Regions from separate parts of the Lachnoclostridium phocaeense genome, predicted to be linked through region 2. Evidence: predicted binding sites of a transcription regulator. Region 2 holds the regulator's gene; each other region holds the start of a gene.
The links. Region 2 encodes NrdR, which represses ribonucleotide reductase genes. Its sites were predicted from a motif close to CACAANATNTTGTG; they were not measured.

Region 1 (7,346 bases), on a different contig from region 2:
CCTTTCTGTGGCATCTGGGGGAGAGGTTTGGCATGACCACATTGGCCCCGGCAAGGATGCCCAGCTCCCGCCCGTTGTCACAGATGGAGCCAAGGGCTGTGGTGGCAGGGAGAAGAACGTCCGGCAGCATGAGGCGCAGAAGGCCCAGCATGTACAGAGTCAGCTCCAGTGTGCCCGCCTTTTCCCCTGCAAAGGAGGTATCCCTGTGGGGAATGAAGGGGCCTATGCCTACCATGTGGGGATGAAGCTGCTTCAGAAAGAGCATGTCCTGTACCAGGTGCCTCGTCTCCTGAAAAGGAGAACCAACCATAAACCCGGCTCCTGTCTGGAAGCCGATGGACTTCAGGTCAAAGAGGCAGGCCTGCCTGTGGGCGGCGCTCATCTGGGCAGGGTGGAGCTTTGCATAGTGGCCGGCATTGCAGGTCTCGTGGCGCAGAAGATACCGGTCTGCCCCGGCATCAAGAAAGGCCTGGTAGGAAGCGCGGCTCCTTTCCCCCACAGAGAGGGTCAGGGCACAGTCGGGAAAGGCGGCTTTGATCTGGCGAATCAGGCCGGTCAGCCGCTGGTCCGTGAAGAAACTGTCCTCCCCGCCCTGGAGCACAAATGTGCGCATGCCCAGCCCATAGCCCTGGCGGCAGCAGTCCAGGATCTCATCCTCCGTAAGCCGGTAGCGGCGGACGTGGGGATTGCTCCTGCGGATACCGCAGTAGAAACAGTCATTCCGGCAGAAGTTGGTGAACTCGATCAGCCCCCGGATATAGACATCCCTTCCGTAGTATGCATGCCGCACCTGGCGGGCGAGGCGAAAAAGGTACTCTGCCGCCTTCGGAGTGCGGCCGTCGATAACTTGTATCCACTCTTCCTCTGAGAGTGTCTGGTCTCTGTGCAGTTTGCGAATCAGCTCTTCTGTGCCCATATGTCCTCCCTGTCAGCGGCCTGTCCTTACTTGTCCCGGCATCAGGCAGACCATTTCCGGGACTGGGTCCGGGAACAAAAAAGTCTGCGCCGAGGCGCAGACTAAAAAAGTATAAAATACTCCCGCTTGTCCATTTGTAAATGCGCCTTTTTGCTCAGGTGTCACCCTTTACAATCAGTACGTAAATTTTATTTATTATAACATACGGGGCGGAAAATAGAAATACTTTACAGGAACTTTACTTTTTTCTGTTTGCAAATTGACAAACCGGGGGTATACTTGTAGAGATGTGATTTTGCGGTCTGCAGCCGGACAGAGGCGGCCGCCTGGAAAAAGGAGAGAAAGGAATATGAAAAAATATACTTCGCTGGAAAGAGCGTGGATCCTGTACGATGTAGGCAACTCTGCCTTCACCCTGCTTGTGTCCACCATCATTCCCATCTACTTTAACTATCTGGCAGAGGAGGCCGGGCTTTCTTCTGTGACCTATCTGGCCTACTGGGGGTACGCTGCCTCCGTGGCTACACTTGCGGTTGCCTTTATCGGGCCGGTATTCGGCGCCGTGGCTGACACGAAGAATTACAAGAAACCGGTTTTTCTTGTCACGCTTCTGGTGGGAGTGATCGGATGCGTGGCCATGGGATTTGCATCCACATGGCTTGCCTTCCTGATCATTTTTGTCATCGCAAAGATCGGCTATTCTTCCAGCCTTGTGTTCTACGATTCCATGCTTCACGATGTGACGGAGCCGGAACGTCTGGATGATATCTCATCCCAGGGGTACGCCTGGGGATACATAGGAAGCTGCATCCCGTTTATTGTGAGCCTGGGCGTGGTGCTGGGGGCAGGGAGCCTGGGACTTTCTATGCAGGCAGCTATGGGGATCTCCTTCCTCATTGTGGCCGTGTGGTGGTTCCTGTCCTCAACACCGCTTCTGCGTAAGTACCGTCAGATCCACTATGTGGAGAAAGAACCGGGCATGGTCAGAGAGAGCTTTGGCAGGCTGTGGCGGACGCTGAAGGAGCTGATGAAAGACAGGAAGATTCTGATCTTCCTTGTGGCTTACTTCTTTTATATAGACGGTGTGTACACCATCATTGACATGGCGACAGCCTACGGCACCGCCCTGGGACTGGACACGACAGGACTTCTCCTGGCCCTGCTGGTGACCCAGATCGTGGCCTTCCCGTCTGCCATCATCTTCGGAAAACTGACAAAGAAATATCCATCTGCCAATCTGATCACTGTCTGTATCCTGGCTTACACCGGCATTGCCATCTTTGCCATGTTTATGGAGAGCCAGTTTCAGTTCTGGATACTGGCGGTCTGCGTGGGACTGTTTCAGGGAGGCATACAGGCGCTCTCAAGATCTCACTTTGCCAAGCTGATCCCGCCGGAGAAATCCGGGGAGTACTTCGGACTTCTGGATATCTGCGGCAAGGGCGCGTCCTTTATCGGTACTACGCTTGTGGGAGTGGTATCCCAGCTTACAGGCAGCACAAACCTGGGCGTGTCTGTGCTGGCGGTGGTGTTTGTGGCAGGCCTGATCCTGTTCCGCATGTCTGTGAGAAAGAACAGAAATAAATAAGTGGATAAAATATTTTTTCAAGGCTGGCTGTAACAGGCTGGCCTTGCGTTGTTTATGGAGCGATTTTATACAATTCTACTTGTAAATGTTATAAAAATGATTTTATCCTCTCAGACGTCTGACGAACTTCTCCAGTCGTCCGATGGCTTCTTTTAAATCTTCAAGAGAGTAGGCGTAGGAGATACGCAAGAACCCTTCGCCGCAGTCCCCAAAGGCCGTCCCGGGTACCACAGCTACTTTCTCTTCCTGGAGGAGCCGGGTGGCGAATTCCTCGGAAGTCATGCCGAACTCCCGGATGGAGGGGAAGGCGTAGAAGGCGCCGAAGGGCTCAAAGCACTGAAGGCCCATTTTCCGGAATTCGTTCATAAGGAACCGGCGTCTCTGGTTGTAGGACTCCCGCATGTTCTCCACGTCTTTTCCGCAGTTGCGAAGGGCCTCCACAGCGGCATACTGGCTTGTGGTGGGAGCGCACATGATGGCGTACTGATGGATCTTTGTCATCTGTTCCACAATGGGGGCAGGTCCGCAGACGTAGCCCAGACGCCAGCCTGTCATGGCAAAGCCCTTGGAGAAACCATTGATGACAAGAGTCCGCTCCCGCATGCCCGGAAGGGAAGCGATGGAGCAGTGCTGTCCGCTGTAGGTAAGCTCAGAGTAAATCTCATCGGAGACTACGTAGAGATCGTGTTCTTTGACTACCTCTGCGATGGGTTCCAGATCTTCCCTTGTCATGACCGACCCGGTGGGATTATTTGGAAACGGAAGCACAAGGATCTTTGTCCTGGGAGTGATGGCGGCCTCCAGTTCCTCTCGGGTCAGTCTGAAGGCATTTTCATGCTTCAGCGGTATGGTCACCGGGACGCCGTCTGCCAGCACGGCGCAGGGCAGGTAGGACACATAGCTGGGCTGGGGGATGAGCACTTCATCTCCGGAATCCAGCATAGCGCGGAAAGCCAGGTCGATGGCCTCGCTGCCGCCTACAGTCACCAGCACTTCGCTGGCATGGTTGTAGGTGACGTGGATGGTCCGTTCCAGGTAGCGGCTGATCTCGATCTTCAGCTCCTTCAGACCTGCGTTGGATGTATAGAAAGTGCGGCCCCTCTCCAGAGAGTAGATTCCTTCCTCGCGGACACGCCAGGGGGTGTCAAAATCCGGTTCCCCCACACCCAGGGAGATGGCGTCCTCCATCTCGCTTACGATGTCAAAGAATTTCCGGATGCCCGAGGGGGCCAGAGAGACTGCTTTTTTTGAGAGTGGGTTTCTTGTCATGGTGTAATCAGCATCCTTTCTCCTTTTGTTTTATTGGCCAGGATTGTTCCGTGGTCTTTATATTTTTTCAGAATAAAATAGGTGGCTGTGCTGACCACCTCGTCGATAGGAGACAACTTGCTGGAGACAAAGCGGGAAATTTCCTGCAGAGTTCGTCCTTCGATGGTGACAAGCAGGTCATAGCCGCCGGAGATCAGATATGTGGCGGACACCTCGGGATAGTTGTAGATGCGCTCGGCGATCTTGTCAAATCCCTGATCCCTCTGCGGGGTGACACGCACTTCGATGAGGGCGTTGACAAGCTCCACTCCTGCCTTGTCCCAGTCGATCAGCGTGTGATATCCGCATATAATATGTTCTTTTTCCATGGCTGCCACTTCGTTTGCGATAGTGACTTCGTCGGTTCCGAGAAGTACAGCCAGCTCCTTCAGATCGATCCTGCTGTTTGTCTCAAGGGTGAGCAGGATCTGTTTTCTGATTTTATCCATTCGTTTTCCTCCTTCTTTAATTTCATGATATAGGGTCCATTATAAGACAGTTCTTTTGGTTTGTCATTCCTCATTTGAAAAATTTGTGCTATAGTAGGTCTTAAATAAGATGAGGAGGCGACAGATCATGGTCATTTGCGGCATTCAGAAACTGACTCTTCTGGACTACCCGGGAAAGGTGGCATGTACAATTTTTACAGGCGGCTGCAACTTCCGTTGTCCGTTCTGCCACAACGCGGATCTGGTGACTGGAAAACCTGAGGTGACTGTAACCGGGGAAGAAATCTTCCGGTTTCTGAGAAAAAGGCAGGGGCTGCTGGACGGGGTGTGCATCAGCGGCGGGGAACCTCTGCTGCAGCCGGATCTGGAGGATTTTATAAGAGGGGTGCGCTCGCTGGGGTACAGTGTGAAGCTGGACACTAACGGAAGTATGCCGGATAAGCTGGAGAGTCTGGCGGAAAAGGGACTTCTGGACTATGTGGCCATGGATCTGAAAAATTCACCAGAGCATTACGGACGTACCATCGGAGCGGAGGCGTATGATGTGGGGAACATTGACCGGAGTATCCGGTTTCTCATGGGCGGGGAGATCCCCTATGAATTCCGCACCACTGTGGTGAGGGAGTTTCACCAGAAGGCAGATTTTGAGGAAATGGGCAGGTGGATAGAGGGAGCGGATCAGTATTTCCTCCAGCAGTTCATGGACTCGGGGCATGTGATCGCCCCCGGCCTTCACGCCTACGATGAAAAGATCCTTTTACAGGCTCTGGAGATCGTGAAAAAGTACGTGAAAACCGCGCAGATCCGGGGATTGTGATCATTACGTAAAGAATACATAATAACAATATGTTGTGTGAGATGGAAAAATAAACACACAATATATTGTTATTTTTATTGACTGCATCAAGGGCAGGGTGATATGATATAGGAACTGGGACGAAAATAAATACAGTGAGATTAAGAAAGATAAAAAGGGGAGGTTGTCGTATGTACCAGGTAGTAAAAAGGGACGGGCAGATCGCGGATTTTCATATAGACAAGATCAGCGCGGCCATCACAAAAGCCTTTGAAGCACAGCAGAAACAGTATCACCCATCCATCATTGACATGATGGCTCTGAAAGTGACGGCGGATTTTGAGCCGAAGATCAAAGATGATCTGATCCAGGTGGAGCAGATCCAGGACAGTGTGGAGCGGGTGCTGGTCCAGGCAGGCTACGCGGACGTGGCCAAAGCCTACATTCTCTACCGGAAGAACCGGGAGAAGATCCGCAATCTGGGTTCCACCATGCTGAACTATAAAGAGATTGTGGATAACTATGTCAATATCAATGACTGGCGGGTGAAAGAGAACTCCACTGTCACCTACTCGGTAGGAGGTCTCATCTTAAGCAACTCGGGAGCCATCACAGCCAACTACTGGCTCTCGGAGATCTATGACCAGGAGATCGGCCAGGCCCACCGGAACGCGGACATCCACATCCATGACCTCTCCATGCTGACAGGCTACTGCGCGGGCTGGTCATTAAAGCAGCTGATCCAGGAGGGCTTAGGAGGCATTCCGGGCAAGATCTCTTCCTCCCCGGCAAAGCATCTGAGCGTGCTGTGCAACCAGATGGTGAACTTCCTTGGCATCATGCAGAACGAGTGGGCAGGAGCCCAGGCTTTCTCCTCCTTTGATACATACCTGGCGCCCTTTGTGCGGGCAGACCACCTGGACTACGAGGGCGTGAAGAAGTGCATCGAGTCCTTCATCTACGGCGTGAATACACCTTCCCGCTGGGGAACCCAGGCGCCTTTCTCCAACATCACTCTGGACTGGACGGTGCCCGATGACCTGGCCAACCTTCCGGCTATCGTAGGGGGAAAGGAGATGGATTTCACCTACGGGGACTGCAAAAAAGAGATGGACATGATCAACAAAGCGTTTATCGAGATCATGATCGAGGGGGATGCTCACGGAAGAGGTTTCCAGTACCCCATCCCCACCTACTCCATCACCAGTGATTTTGACTGGTCAGACACAGAGAACAACCGTCTTCTCTTTGAGATGACGTCCAAATACGGAACCCCCTATTTCTCCAACTATATCAACAGCGACATGGAGCCCAGCGATGTGCGCAGCATGTGCTGCCGACTCCGGCTGGACCTTAGGGAACTGCGGAAAAAGTCCGGCGGCTTCTTTGGAAGCGGGGAGAGTACCGGTTCTGTGGGCGTAGTTACCATCAACATGCCCCGGCTTGCCTACCAGTCGGAGAATGAGGAAGAGTTCATGGAGCGGCTGGACCGGCTTATGGACATCTCCGCCAGATCCCTTCATGTGAAGCGGACTGTTATCACAAAACTTCTGGAGGGCGGGCTGTACCCCTACACAAAGAGATATCTGGGCAGCTTTGAGAACCACTTCTCCACTATCGGACTTGTGGGAATGAACGAGGCCGGACTGAACGCAAAATGGATACAAAAAGACATGACCCACCCGGAGACCCAGGAATTTTCCAAGAGGGTGCTGAACCATATGCGGGAGCGGCTCTCCGGCTACCAGGAGCAGTACGGCGACCTGTACAATCTGGAGGCTACCCCGGCGGAGTCCACTGCCTACCGGTTTGCAAAACACGATGTGGAGCAGTTCCCGGATATCATCACAGCGGCGGAAGGAAACGGAACGCCCTACTATACAAACAGTTCCCATCTGCCGGTGGGGTACACAGAGGATATTTTTGACGCTCTGGATATCCAGGACGATCTGCAGACACTGTACACGTCGGGAACCGTATTTCACGCGTTCCTGGGGGAGAAGCTGCCTTCCTGGAAATCAGCGGCAGCCCTGGTGCGCAAGATCGCGGAGAACTACAAGCTGCCCTACTACACGCTCTCGCCGACATATTCCATCTGCAAGGACCACGGTTACATTGCAGGGGAGCACTACACCTGTCCGGAGTGCGGAGGTAAGACGGAAGTGTACAGCCGTATCACAGGCTACTACCGCCCGGTGCAGAACTGGAACGACGGAAAGACACAGGAGTTCAAGGACAGAAAAGTCTACGACCTGAGCCACTCCCATTTCCATGCTCACTTTCAGACAG
Region 2 (7,346 bases):
GGGTAATTATGTGATCGAGGAGCCTGGGAAGGGCTTCCGCCGTGTCGTTTCAGCTCCCAATCCGGTGGGCATTGTGGAGATTGACGCTATCAAGGCGCTCATCAATGCGGACCAGGTGGTCATCGCCTGCGGCGGCGGCGGTATCCCTGTGATGGAGCAGGACCACCGGCTGAAGGGAGCCAGCGCTGTCATTGAGAAGGACCTGACGGCCGGAAAGATGGCGGAAGAGATCGATGCGGACGAGCTGATCATCCTGACGAGCGTGGAGAAGGTGCGCATCAATATGAACACGCTCCAGGAGTCCGAGCTGGGAGAAATTTCCCTTGCAGAGGCAAAGCAGTACATGGAGGAGGGCCACTTCGGTGTGTACAATATGCTGCCAAAGTTCAAGGCATCTGTGGAGTTCATTGAGAAGAGAGAGGGAAGAAGCGCCCTGATCACCTCCTTTGATAAGCTGAAGGACGGACTCAGAGGAAAGACCGGTACCATTATCCGCTAGGCGCCCTGTGTCGGCAGGCCAGGGATGGCGGAAATGCAGAAGCTGTATACAAGAGAAAAGCCCCGGCCGTGGGAGACCACGGCCGGGTTTTTCAGCATGGCCGTGTTTGCGGCACTGATCGGAGCTGTGTTTTTTGTCAGCCTGGCAGGTCTGGGGGCGAAGCTGTGGTTTCACAGGACGATGTGACACGGGCCGGGGCGGTTGGAACCCAAGATCGTGTAAAATTTCAAACAAAAGGTATTGACAAATTTCCGGGAGGAGATATATTATTGTACTAAAGTAATAGTACAGACGTCTGAGAGAACAAAATAGACCATCCCATGAGGGGAGAAAGGAAGCAGAGGCTATGATCGAGATCAGAGACCTGACCAAGGTGTACAGACTGAACAAAAAACAGATGGCTGAGTCCCACACGAAAAATCCGAAGAAGACGGCTGTGGACCACCTGAGCCTGACAGCGAAAAAAGGTGAAATCTATGGACTTTTAGGTCCCAATGGAGCGGGCAAGACAACGACCCTGCGCTGTGTTTCCACGATCATCAGGCCTACCGGCGGAGAGATTTACGTGGATGGGCACGAGGTGCAGAGGGAGCCTGAAGAAGTGCGGAACTGCATCGGGTTTCTCACAAGTGACATCAAGCTGGATGACCAGTTTGACCCGGACTATATGTTCCGCTTCTTTGGCCGCCTTCACGGAGTGCCGGAGGATGTGCTGCGGAGGCGCAGGGAGGAGCTGTTTGACTATTTTGGCATCAGTGAGTTCGCCCACAAGAAGATACGGGAGCTGTCCACTGGCATGAAGCAGAAGGCGGCCATCGCGGTCAGCCTTGTACATGACCCGGATATCGTTATCTTTGACGAGCCCACCAACGGGCTGGATATCATCACTGCGAGGAGTGTGACAGACTATCTGAAGAAGCTGCGGGATGAGGGAAAGCTGGTCATTGTCTCCACCCATATCATGTCCGAGGCCCAGAAGCTCTGCGACCGTATCGGCATCATCATTGACGGACAGAAGGTGGCGGAGGGCACTCTGGATGAGCTGCTCGCACAGACATGCACAAACGACTTGGAGGACGCGTTCTTCCAGCTCTACTCGGCCAGAAAGGGGGAACTGTAAATGTTAAACGGCATCAGACAGATATTCGGAAAAGAGATGTCCAGGATACTGAGGGATAAAAAGATGGTCTTCTCCGTCTTCCTTCTCCCGGTCATCATCATGGTGGTCCTGCTCACGATCATAAACAGCCTGGCAGGACAGATGCAGTCAGATATAGAAGAGCATACACCTATTGTCTGGATGCAGAACGAGCCGGACAGCTTTGAGGCCTTTCTCGAGTCAGCGGGAATGGAGTATGACGTCAGGACCGTGGCCTCTGACAGTGACAGGACAAAGGCAGAGGACCAGATCCTGAACGGGGAGGCGGACCTGCTCATAGAGTTCCCTGCGGACTTCGACGAACTGGTTACCGGATTCCAGGAGGGGGACCAGGTTCCGCAGGTCAAGACCTACTACAATCCCTCTGAGAATTATTCGTCCCAGGCATACCAGGAAATCTCCGTGGGCATGCTGGAATCCTACCGCCAGACCCTGCTGGCAGGGCGGGTGGGCAACCCGGATGCCATCACGGTATTTACGGTCAATTCTGACAATGACGAGATGGTGATCCAGGACGATGAGAAGGCCAGCGGTCAGGCGCTGGGCATGATGCTCCCCTACTTTATCACGATCCTCCTCTTTGCCGGAGCCATGGGGATAGGCACGGATATGATCGCGGGAGAAAAGGAGCGTGGCACTATGGCCAGTCTTCTCGTGGCGCCGGTGAAACGGTCCGCCATCGTGCTTGGAAAGGTGTTTGCGCTGATGGTGGTGTCAGGCATTTCCTCCATCATCTATGTGGCCGGCATGGTCGTATGTACGCCCTTTATGATGGACTCCATGACAGGCATGGACGAGGCGCTGAACCTGAGCCTGAAGGCGGACCAGATCGTGATGCTGGGGCTGCTTCTCGTGGCGCTCTCCTTCCTGTACTCCGCCGTGGTGGCGCTGATCTCCGTCTTTGCGAAGACCACCAAGGAAGCTAGCAGCTATATCATGCCTGTGTATATGGTCGTGCTGGTAGCGGGGCTCCTGACGATGTTCCGCATGGGAGACGGAAGCCCATGGGATTACTATATTCCATTCTATAACAGTGCCATTGCCCTCCAGGCTATCCTGAGTCATGACCTGACCATATCCCAGTACCTGGTCACCCTTGTAGAGACCCTGGCGCTGGGAGGCATCCTGACAGTGCTCATTGCCAGAGCCTTCAATAACGAGAAGGTCATGGCGCTGTAAAACAGAACAGAAAGCGAAAGTGGAAAGGGCCTCGTGCCGTCACGGACCTCCTTCCGTCTGCATAAGATGAAAGGGGAGGTGACAGCATGAGGCTCTGTGATTTTCAGCAGAAGGAAGTGATCAATGCCTGCGACTGCCGGAAGCTGGGCTATGTGGCAGACCTGGTATTTGATGAATGTACAGGCTGTATCGAGTCGGTGATCGTGCCCAGGGGAGGGTTCCTGTGCGGCTGGTTCGGGGATGCCGGTGAGTACGTCATTCCCTTTGCGTGTATCCGGAAAATCGGTCCGGATATCATCCTGGTAGAGGTACACGAAGAAAAAGGACACAGGAAAAAGTAATAAATTGACAATTCCGGCCAGCGGGATATATACTTGTCTTAATATGTGAAGAAAGGACGGAGGACCAAGATGAAATGCCCATATTGCAACCATCCGGACACAAGAGTCATCGACTCCAGACCGGCAGATGACGGTAATTCCATCCGCAGAAGGCGCTCCTGCGATGTCTGCGGAAAGCGGTTTACCACCTATGAAAAGGTAGAGACTATCCCGCTGATCATCATAAAGAAGGACAACAACAGAGAACAGTACAACCGCGGAAAGATAGAGACGGGCATCCTGCGGGCGTGCTACAAAAGACCTGTGTCCGCGGCTGAGATACAGAAGTGTATCGACAGAGTAGAGACAAAGATATTCAGCCTGGAGGAAAAGGAAATCCCCAGCAGCACGATCGGTGAGATCGTCATGGATGAGCTGAAAAGGCTGGATGAGGTGGCCTACGTCCGATTCGCATCCGTGTACAGGGAATTTAAGGATGTAAACACCTTTATGGACGAGATAAAGAAAATACTGGACAGGGGAAATGCATAAGACAATGGACTATCAGCGTATTTTGGAAGGAATACTCGATATTGGCGAAGCCATGCTCTGCAGCGGGGCGGAAAATTTCAGGCTGGACGACACCATGTACCGGATGTGTAAGAGCTACGGATTCAAGCGCTATGACGTGTTCGTCATACCCAGCAATATCCAGATCACGGTGGAGACGCCGGAGGGAGAGATCCTGACTCAGATCCGGCATATCGAGTCCACAGGCATCAACTATGACCGGCTGGATTATATGAATAATCTGGCCAGATATGTGTGCGCCCACACGCCGGATGCCCGGGAGCTGCACAGGAGGTATCTGGAGGTCATGGCCCGGAAGCAGCAGCCCCTGTGGGTCACCTATCTGGCGGGTGTCATGGGAGGGACCGGGTTTGCTGTCTTCTTCGGCTGCGGGCTGACAGATGCCGTGGTGGCAGTACTTGTGTCCCTGATGATCATGTTTGTGGGTGACTGGCTTGGGAAGAGGGAGGATAATCTCCTCATCTACAATCTTATCCTTGCCTTTCTGTCAGAGACGGTCATCATCGGCATGGATTTCCTGGGCATCGGGACCCATCCGGACAGGATCATGATAGGTATCGTCATGCTGCTCATCAGTGCCCTGAGCACCACCAACGGGATACGGGAAATCCTGCAGAGAGATTTCCTCTCCGGACTTATCAATATCATGAACTCTGTCCTGGGAGCGGCAGGTATTGCCTTTGGCATCGCCATTGCCATGCAGCTTCTCGGAGAAGGAGCCTACGACGGATTCACGCTGAACCACAGCGTGCCCATCCAGCTCGCGTCCTGCACGGTGGCCTGTGTGGGATTTGCCATGTGGTTTAAGATCCAGGGAAAGCAGGTGCTCTTCTCCGGAATCGGGGCCTTTTTCACCTGGGCCATCTACTGCCTGGTATATGCATTCTGGCCCAGCAACTTCGTGGCTACCATGGCGGGAGCTGTCTTTGTAGCGGCATTTGCCTTTATTATGGCCAGGGTCAACAAGGCGCCTGCCACGATATTCCTGACAGCATCGGCCTTTCCGCTGATCCCCGGACCTAATCTCTACTATATGATGTACGGCTGGGTGAGTGGGGACAGAGCCATGGCGGGGCAGGAGACCGGCGTGCTTCTGGAGACGTGCCTCGGTATCGCTCTGGGCTTCCTGATCGTGGATGTAGTGTCCCGGTGTGTCCTCTATGCGGTGAAGCGGGAGGGATTCCGGGGAGAAAATATCATCTAGCCCGGTGAGAAATAAATTGCGCATCCTATTGGAAAGTGCTATGATAAAAGAGGAAGCATATACAGCTTCTTCTTTTTTGATATGCAAAATTTGTTTTTTTCAGATTTACAGATAGATCGGGTGTGTGTGTATGAAAAACTATAAATTGACCATTGCCTATGACGGCAGCCGCTATCAGGGATGGCAGCGGCAGGCGACAACGGACAATACGATACAGTATATCATAGAGTGGAGCCTGGGGAGGATCGTGGGATACCGGGTGCAGGTGGACGGCTCAGGCAGGACGGACAGCGGTGTCCATGCCAGGGGACAGGTGGCCAGCGTGAAGCTGTCCGGTCTCTACGACCCGGCGGAGCTGAAAGCTGCTCTGAACCGCTATCTTCCGGAAGATATCCGCGTTCTAAAAGTGGAACTTGTAAAGAACAACTTCCATGCGAGAAAAAGCGCCAAGGGGAAGAAATACGAATACTATATAGACTGTCGGGAAAAGCCGGATGTGTTTTCCAGGAGATACTGCTACCATTATCCGGAGAAACTGGATATAGAAGCCATGCGGGATGCTGTGAAATATCTCATCGGCGTCAAGAATTTTGCCAGCTTTACGGACAACAAAGAAACCAACGATACAGTCCGCAGGATCTACAATATCAAGATCGTGCGCTCCGGGGAGAAGGTGAGGATCACCTACTACGGGTCGGGCTTCCTCTACCACATGGTCCGCATCCTGACAGGGACACTGATCGAGATCGGGACAGGCCGGCGGGATGCCAGCAAGCTCCCGGTGGTCATAGCGGCGGAGGACCGCAGCCTGGCGGGATTTCTCGCTCCGGCCAGAGGCCTGTTTTTGAGAAAAGTATATTATTAGATGGCAAATAGATAACAAGGAGAAACTAGACTATGAAATTGATCTCTTGGAATGTGAACGGCCTGCGGGCCTGTGTGCAGAAGGGGTTTACAGACTTTTTCAGGGAGGCGGATGCGGATATTTTCTGTATCCAGGAGACCAAGCTGCAGGAGGGACAGATTGACCTGGAGACCCCGGGTTATCATCAGTACTGGAACTATGCTGTGAAGAAAGGATACTCCGGCACGGCTGTGTTTACGAAGGAAGAGCCGTTGTCTGTATCCTGCGGCATCGGCATGGAGGAGCATGACCAGGAGGGCAGGGTCATTACCCTGGAGTACCCGGAGTTTTATTTTGTCACCGTGTACACCCCCAACTCCCAGAATGAACTGGCAAGGCTTCCCTACAGGATGCAGTGGGAGGCAGATTTCCTGGCTTACCTTAAGAAGCTGGAGGAAAAAAAGCCGGTGATCTTCTGCGGGGACCTGAACGTGGCCCACAGGGAGATTGACCTGAAAAATCCGAAGACAAACAGGAAGAACGCGGGCTTTACAGACGAGGAGAGGCAGAAATTTACAGAGCTCTTGGAGGCCGGGTTCATTGATACCTTCCGCTATTTCTACCCTGACAGGGAAGGGATCTATTCCTGGTGGTCCTACCGGTTTAAAGCCAGAGAGAAGAATGCAGGGTGGCGTATTGACTATTTCTGTGTGTCCAAATGCCTGGAGGACAGGCTGGAGGATGCGAAAATACTGACAGATGTGATGGGATCTGACCACTGTCCGGTGGAGCTGGATCTCAAATAACAGGATAAAAGAAAGGGGAGGGCGCATTTATGAGGATCGAAAGAGAACACACGGCAGCCATTGTCATTGATTACCAGGAGAAACTGATGCCTGCCATGGACAGAAAGGAAGCTCTCACTGAGAATTCTTCTATCCTGCTGGCGGGGCTGCGCACATTGGGCATTCCCATGGTGCTTACCCAGCAGTACACAAAGGGGCTGGGAAGTACAGTGAAAGAACTGACCCGGGCTGCGGGGACAGAAGAGTTCGTAGAAAAAATCCGCTTTAGTGCCTTTGAGGATGTGATCAGAAGCTGTCCGCAGATACAGGAGAAAAAATATATCATCCTGTGCGGTGTGGAAGCCCACATCTGTGTGCTGCAGACATTGATCGATCTGAAGGAGGCAGGCTATGTGCCTGTTCTTGTGACAGACTGTGTCTCCAGCCGCAGAAGAGCAGACTGCGAAACAGCTTTCATAAGAGCACAGCAGGAGGGAGCCATCCTCACGACATACGAGGCCCTGCTCTTTGAGCTGCTTGAAAAAGCCGGGACAGACGAGAGCAAGAAGATCCAGAGGCTTGTAAAATAAGAAGCACAGACGTAAATGGAAGGTATATCTGATCTGAGGCAGATCAGATATACCCTCCGTCTATTCCTATGATCTGTCCGGTCATATAGTGGGGAGCATGGGAGATCTGCCACACGAGATCCGCCACTTCCTCCGGCGTTCCAAAACGGCCGGCGGGAATCTCCTCTTTCAGCTC
Region 3 (7,346 bases), on a different contig from region 2:
CTCATGGTCTTATACCTCCTATTCATCCTAATATATTAATCATAACATTTTTTATATAGTAAGGCAAAGCCTTTTGACTTCCCATGCATATTTCGCACCATTCCGGGCAGATTATTTTTATCGAAAAGTACTGTATAAGCGTGGATATGGAGGAATAAATTTATGCCGGATACAAGAATTGTGACCGCATCAGTCAAAGAAAATGTGGCATACATGAACCAGGTCCTGCCTGTGAAAGAAAGTTTTGATCTTATAGAGCGGGATATTATGATAGGAGAACGGGAAGCATCTTTTTTCTTTATAGACGGTTTTATGAAAGATGAGATCATGCTGAAGGTCATGGACTCTTTTCTGAAGGTCAGAAAGGAAGACATGCCGGCAAGCGCCACCGGATTTGCCCGGCAGTGCCTGCCTTATGTGGAGGTGGACACCATCAGCGATTTCGACCAGGTCCTGCGGAACCTTCTCTCCGGCACAACCTGCCTTTTCATAGATGGCTATGAAACCTGCATCGTCATCGACTGCCGCACCTACCCCGCCAGAAGCGTGGGGGAGCCGGAAAAGGATAAATCCCTCCGGGGTTCCAGGGACGGGTTCGTGGAGACCATCGTCTTCAACACAGCCCTGATCCGCAGAAGGATCCGTGACCCGCACCTTGTCATGCAGATGATGGAGATCGGAGACAGTTCCCGGACGGACGTGGCCCTGTGCTATATGTCAGACCGGGCCGACAAAGCTCTCCTTAAAAACGCAGAAAACAGGCTCCGGTCCATCCGCACAGGAGACCTGCGCATGAACCAGCAGAGCCTGGCTGAGCAGCTTTTTAAAAGGAAGTGGTTCAATCCCTTTCCAAAGTTCAAGTTCACAGAGCGTCCGGACACGGCGGCAGCCTGCCTTCTGGAGGGAAAAGTGGTGATCCTTGTGGATAATTCCCCCTCCGCCATGATCCTGCCCACTTCCATCCTGGATATCATCGAGGAGGCGAACGACTACTATTTCCCGACTCTGACCCAGATTTATCTGAAGCTTTCCAGGAGCCTCATCACGTTTCTGACCGTGTTTCTCACGCCAGTGTTTCTGCTTTTTATGCAGAACCTGGAATGGCTGCCGGATATGTTCCGGTTTGTGGCTCTGCGGGACACGGTCAACATCCCCCTTGTGCTCCAGTTTCTCCTGCTGGAAATGGCCATCGACGGCCTGCGCCTGGCGGCGCTGAATACGCCCAGTATGCTTAGCACCCCCTTAAGTGTCATCGCCGGTATTGTCATGGGAGAATTTTCTGTTCAGTCCGGCTGGTTCAACTCAGAGGTCATGCTGTATATGGCATTTGTGGCTGTAGCCAATTATACCCAGCCCAATTTTGAGCTGGGTTATGCACTAAAGTTCATGCGTCTTCTTCTCCTTATACTGACAGCTCTCTTCAACTGGATCGGGTTTGCCGCAGGCTGCGTCATCATCATCTGCAGCATCTGCTTCAACAAAACCCTCTCCGGCCGGAGCTATCTGAACATCAAGCTGAACTGACGAGACTAATTCGTGCTGCCAAATCCACCATTGCGGATACCCTCCGCCTGGTCGTCCACCGTGATGCCGTACTCCACGAAGATCCCCTGCATGAAGCCTGTCCCCGCCGGGATCTCCACTGTTTTACCCTCGTTGGTGTCGTTGGTGATCTTGGCAAAGATGTGGCCCTCATTGTCTGAGTAGAAGTAATCGCTGTCTATGATACCCACCGTGTTGTTGAGCTGCAGCCGGTACTTGAAACCAAGGCCGCTTCTCGGGTAGCATTTCAGCACCCACTCCTCCTCCATTTCCACCCGGATGCCGGTAGGGATCTTCACCGTCTCCCCCGGCTTAAGGGTAAAGGCTGCAGGTGCGAAAAAATCGTACCCTGCAGAGCCCTTTGTGGCTCTGGCAGGCAGCCGGATGCCGTCGTAGATCTCCTGGATACGGCTCTTATCTTCCGGTCCGAATGTATCTGTCCACCCTTCCTGGAACTGTTCAAAGCTTACTTTGTGAAATTTTGCAATCCTCTTAGCCATGTAAAATCATCCTCCCTGTCCTGACTGTTTCCGGCACATCGATCACCTGCTGGTTGGCGCTGCCCCTCCAGGGCAGGGATGTGTCTTTTCTCTCTTCCTCAAATTCTCCGTCTACCAGCACATCCACATACTGCATCACTTCCAGGTCTTTCACTTCCTGCCAGGTGCTTCCTGTGTAGAGCCAGATGGTCTTGTCCGGATATTTCTCCCGGATCTGCGCCGCAAGGGCTGTCACTCCCTCCAGATTGGCCGGGTGGAGCGGATCTCCCCCGGAAAAGGTGATGCCGCTGACATAGTCTTTGTCAAGCTCCCGGAATATCTCCTGCCGGGCCTCCTCCTCAAAGGGAAGCCCTCCTGCCGGGTCCCAGGTAACAGGGTTGTGGCATCCGGGGCAGGCGTGGGAGCATCCGGCCACCCAGAGCACTACCCGGAGGCCGTCCCCGTTGAGCATATCGTCTTTCGTAATATTGTGGTATCTCATTGTCCTACATGCTCTTCCTTTCTGCGATCTCCGCCATCTTGGCCTCATTGAGCCTTGTATCCCCTTTGACTCTGGAGTAGGACAGATAGCCGTTCATGCGGTCGATCTTTGTCAGATTTGTACTTCCGCACACCGGGCACACATCCATGGACAGCTCCTCGTGTCCGCAGTCATCGCAGTAGGCAAGAGACAGATTGACCCCCTCGTAATAGCCTTTTGCCATGGCCCGGCGCACCAGGGAACGGATGGCTTCTTTATTATAATTGACCGGGTATTTCACATACTGGATCTTTCCGCCGTTGCTTAAATCCCAGAACCTTCCTTCCAGGTCCTGCTTCTGGATAGGCGTGATGTCCTCGGTGACATGACAGTGGAAGCTGTTGCTCACGTACTCCCGGTCCGATACATTCTCTATGATACCATATTTTTTCCGGAACTGCTGCACCTGCACGCCGCAAAGGTTCTCCGCCGGTGTCCCGTAAATGGCGTAGAGACGTCCGTCCTCTTTCTTGAACTCATTCACCCTGTCATTGATATACTGGAGTGTCTCCAGGGCAAACTGCCCGTCCTCCACAAGAGATTTCTTGTTGTGGAGCTGCTGCAGCTCATTCAGTGCCGTGATGCCAAAAGAGGCTGTGGCCGACTTAAGAAGCGGCTTGATCTTGTCGTACAGTCCCAGGTGGCCGCCGTAGAAACCGCCCTCGCAGTAGGCCAGAGGGTTGGTGGAGGCTTTCATCTCTCCAAGGTAGTCGTAGGTCCGCAGGTGAAGCTGGCGAATCAGGTTCAGATAGTAGTCCAGCACCTCATGGAAATCCCGGCTCTCCTGCTTCGCCTTTGCGTAAATCATCGGCAGATGAAGGCTGATGGCACCGATATTGAACCTTCCCACAAAGACCGGTTCGTCCTTCTCGTCCGCCGGCTCCATGCCGCCGCGCTCATACCAGGGTGACAGAAATGCCCGGCATCCCATGGGGCTGATAATTTTTCCATACTTTTTGTACATGCTGGCCACATAGCCTTCTCCGGTAAGACTAAGCCAATCCGGGTACATGGTCTTTGCAGAGCAGTCGATCCCCGCCTCGAACACATCCTCCATCTCCCCGCCGGGACCGTGGAGTTTTTCGTCGTAGAGGAACACGATCTTGGGGAAGAGCACAGGCTTTTTGTGTCCTTCTTTTCCCTGTCCGTTTTTCCGCACTTCCAGCATCTTCATAGTCACAAGTTTTCCGTATTTACTGGGAACCGTTCCCGCTGTCACAGTGATAAAAGGATAGTCTCCCCGGCTGGAGGAGACGGAGTTGAACTTGTACTCCCATCCCTGGAAGCCCTGCTCCATCTCCTTTTCCAGATCTGCCCAGGCCACCTTCTGCACGGTCTCCTCGTCCAGACCCAGATCTCTGTATTTCTTGATAAGTCTCTCGTGGGATTTTCTGGCAAATGGCTCCAGTATATCATCCACACTGGGCACTGTAAAACCGCCGTACTGCTGGCTGGCCGCGCTCAGGACAATGTCCCCGATGACGTCAAAGGCTGTGTCCAGCGTCTTTGGTTCATTGTACCACAGGTTCCCCATCTCAAATCCCCCTGTGAGCACGGACTTCACGTCAAAGAGGCAGCAATTCATGGTATCTCTCCTGGCCGACATGTCGTGGATGTAGATGTAGCCATCCCGGATGGCCTGTATCTCCTCCACGGTCAGGAAAAATTTCTTGTACAGCTCCTTGTTCAGCTCGTTGAAAATAAGGCTCCTCTTTGTGGATACAAGGGCGCTGTCCGTGTTGCTGTTCTCCTTGTCCCCGATATACATGATGGACTGGCTCTTCTTGTACACGTCATCCAGCATCTGGACAAAATCCTGCTTGTAGTTCCTGTAATCCCGGTAGCTCTTTGCCACCACGGGATTCACCTTCTCAAGGGCTCCCTCCACCACATTGTGCATCTGGGATATGGGCACTTCCGTAATGTCCAGATCATCCACTTTCTCCTCCACGAACCGGCAGATGAACTTCAGCTCCTCATCTGTAAATTTAATGAGAGCGCGGTAGGCAGATTTGTTGACTGCCACCACTACTTTCTGGACGTTAAAGGATTCCTTTGTACCGTCCTTTTTTACTACTTTCACGTTGTCTTTTCTCATAAAACCTGTTTCTCCTTTATGGACACACCATCTTTCGCGCATCCCCACATGCGCTATATTTAGTGTTTGTATTTTATATTTTCACAATATGCTGTGCAAAAATGTCTTATCTATATTACCATCCCGCATCTGTCCCCGTCAATGAAATACCGTGAAAATATTTCACAAAAAAAGAGCCTCTGAAGGCTCTTATTTTTGTATACTTATATGAGACTGTTTTTCAATTTCCACACTCAATACTGATCTCATTGAACAGCTTCAGGATTTCATCCACGGAAACCTTCTGCTTCTCCTCCCCCTTCATGTCCAGGACGATACCTCCCTGGTGCATCATGAGGAGTCTGTCGCCGTACTCCGTTGCGTACCTGAGATTATGGGTAACCATGATGGTAGTCAGCTTCTTTTCCTTCACAATCTTATCTGTCAACTCCATGATCAGCTCCGCCGTCTTTGGATCCAGGGCCGCTGTATGTTCATCCAGGATCAAAAATTCAATGGGCGTCATGGTTGACATGAGAAGAGCCATGGCCTGCCGCTGCCCGCCGGAGAGGGAGCCTACTTTGATGTCCAGTTTGTCTTCCAGTCCCAGCCCAAGCTGAGAGAGGTTCTCCCGGTAATAGGAGATCCTGGCTTTGCTGGTCCCTCTGCCAAAGCCATAGACCTTTCCCTTGTTGTCCGCCAGGGACATGTTCTCCAGTATGGTCATAGAGGGACAGGTGCCCATGGCAGGGTTCTGGTATACACGTCCGATCCGGCGGTTACGCCGGAACTCTTTCTCCTTTGTAATGTCCGTGCCGTTGATATATATTTTCCCGGCCTCCACCGGGATACTGCCGCAGATGATGTTCAGCATGGACGTCTTTCCAGAGCCGTTGCTGCCCACTACAGACACGAACTCCCCGTCCTCCACTTTCAGATCAAAATTCTGAAACAGGCACATCTCATTGACAGTGCCGGGGTTGTAATACTTATGAATTCCTTTCAGTTCCAGCATCTGTCTTCACCTTCTTTCTTCTCTCCATGCTGATAATCAGAATAACAAGGAACAATACCGCTGTGATCAGCTTCATGGCCTGGGGCTGGAAATTGCGAATGGCCACAGCCACACAGGCTTTGTAGATCACGGATCCGATGAGCACCGCCGTGGTAGCCTGCATAATGGTGATCTTTCTGAAAAGGCTGGTTCCTATGATCACGCTGGCAAGTCCGATGACGATGGCGCCCGTTCCCATGGATATCTCAAACACCCGCTCCTCCTGGCAGAAAGCGCTTCCCGCCAGAGCCACCAGTCCGTTGGCAATGGCAAGACCCACGATCTTCACATTGCCCTGATCTTTTGCCAGGGAAGTGACAAGCACCGGATTGTCTCCCACCGCCCGCAGCAGATAACCGGATTTTGTCTTCAGATAGAGATCCAGCAGCACCTTGGCGATCACTGTCAGAATCAGGATAATGATCAATGTGGTATAACCCGAGAGATCCTCCGGCACGATCCCATCCAGCCAGTCATTTTTAAAGATGCTGTCCTGGGAGAACAGCGGCACGTTGGATGTGCCCGCTATATACAGATTGATGGTCCACAGTGCGGTCATCATGATGATCCCGGACAGCAGATCCCTTACTTTCCCTTTTACGTGGATCAGCCCTGTACAGATCCCTGCCAGGGCCCCCGCTCCAAAGGAGGCCAGCAGGCTCAGATAGGGATTGATGCCGTTTGTGATAAGGAGGGCTGTCACAGCTCCCCCGAGCGGGAAGCTGCCGTCCACTGTCAGATCCGGGAAATCCAGTATTTTATATGTGATGTATACACCCAGGGCCAGGATCCCGTAGATCAGTCCCTGCTCCAGTATTGTTATGATAAAATCCATGAAAACTGCCTCGCCTTCTGCTTTGATTCTCTATTCAGCGGATGACTCTGTGATCTCGTCAAAGCTTTCCACCGCGTTTTGTGCCAGTTCTTCCGGCACGGTGACGCCAAGATTTTCCGCCACTTTTGTATTTACGTAGAAGCCTGGCTCTGTAATGGTCTCATAAGCCATATCGGATGCCTGCTCTTCTCCTTTGAGGATCTTTGCCGCCATCTCACCTGTCTGCTCTCCAAGAGCCACATAGTCCAGGCCTTCCGCCGCCAGGCAGCCGATCCTTACCTGCTCGATCTCGCTTCCGAATACCGGGATGCCTTTCTCATTTGCCTTCTCAAGGATTGTCGGCAGGGAGGCAACCACTGTATTGTCTGTCAGATTGGTGATACAATCCACCTTGCTGATAAGATCGTCCGCTGCCAGGGAGATATCTGCCGTGGAGCTGATGCCGCTCTCCACGATCTCAAAACCGTAATCTCCCGCCAGTTCCTTGTAGGTCTCCAGAGCAGAGATAGAATTTGCCTCACTTGTGGTGTACATGATTCCCACTGTCTCAGCCTCCGGAAGCATCTGACGGATCATTTCAAGCTGCTCCTTAATAGGAAGTTCATCGGAGGTTCCTGTCACATTCCCCACCGGATTGCCATCCTCGTCCGCCAGCTCTGCTGCTACCGGATCTGTCACCGCTGTGTAAACAACCGGGATATCTGTATCCATGGCTGCGTTGTAAGCGCTCTGGGCAGTGGGGGTTGCAATAGCACAGATCAGATCCACCTTGTCAGATACAAAGGCGTCCGAGATCTGACTTGCCGTTCCCATGTCAG

Region 1: a site for NrdR is predicted at 5,135-5,148, ahead of Q5911_RS09780 (ribonucleoside triphosphate reductase). Genes of this name have one in related genera too.
Region 3: a site for NrdR is predicted at 4,743-4,756, ahead of nrdD (anaerobic ribonucleoside-triphosphate reductase). Genes of this name have one in related genera too.

The regions. Positions count from the first base shown of each region.
Region 1 covers NZ_CAUGIN010000019.1:31,405-38,750, reverse strand. Annotated here, with positions in the region: gene hydE ([FeFe] hydrogenase H-cluster radical SAM maturase HydE) at 1-916, opposite strand, end outside; gene Q5911_RS09800 (MFS transporter) at 1,266-2,504, shown strand; gene Q5911_RS09795 (aminotransferase class I/II-fold pyridoxal phosphate-dependent enzyme) at 2,607-3,773, opposite strand; gene Q5911_RS09790 (Lrp/AsnC family transcriptional regulator) at 3,770-4,261, opposite strand; gene Q5911_RS09785 (anaerobic ribonucleoside-triphosphate reductase activating protein) at 4,389-5,078, shown strand; gene Q5911_RS09780 (ribonucleoside triphosphate reductase) at 5,249-7,346, shown strand, end outside.
Region 2 covers NZ_CAUGIN010000027.1:8,611-15,956, forward strand. Annotated here, with positions in the region: gene arcC (carbamate kinase) at 1-499, shown strand, start outside; gene Q5911_RS11500 (hypothetical protein) at 533-685, shown strand; gene Q5911_RS11505 (ABC transporter ATP-binding protein) at 846-1,619, shown strand; gene Q5911_RS11510 (ABC transporter permease) at 1,620-2,837, shown strand; gene Q5911_RS11515 (PRC-barrel domain-containing protein) at 2,924-3,178, shown strand; gene nrdR (transcriptional regulator NrdR) at 3,248-3,709, shown strand; gene Q5911_RS11525 (threonine/serine ThrE exporter family protein) at 3,702-4,952, shown strand; gene truA (tRNA pseudouridine(38-40) synthase TruA) at 5,083-5,817, shown strand; gene xth (exodeoxyribonuclease III) at 5,850-6,602, shown strand; gene Q5911_RS11540 (isochorismatase family protein) at 6,632-7,171, shown strand; gene ymfI (elongation factor P 5-aminopentanone reductase) at 7,215-7,346, opposite strand, start outside.
Region 3 covers NZ_CAUGIN010000002.1:58,891-66,236, forward strand. Annotated here, with positions in the region: gene Q5911_RS01185 (DegV family protein) at 1-5, opposite strand, end outside; gene Q5911_RS01190 (spore germination protein) at 163-1,524, shown strand; gene Q5911_RS01195 (deoxyuridine 5'-triphosphate nucleotidohydrolase) at 1,530-2,042, opposite strand; gene nrdG (anaerobic ribonucleoside-triphosphate reductase activating protein) at 2,035-2,523, opposite strand; gene nrdD (anaerobic ribonucleoside-triphosphate reductase) at 2,528-4,660, opposite strand; gene Q5911_RS01210 (ABC transporter ATP-binding protein) at 4,881-5,654, opposite strand; gene Q5911_RS01215 (ABC transporter permease) at 5,629-6,528, opposite strand; gene Q5911_RS01220 (ABC transporter substrate-binding protein) at 6,559-7,346, opposite strand, start outside.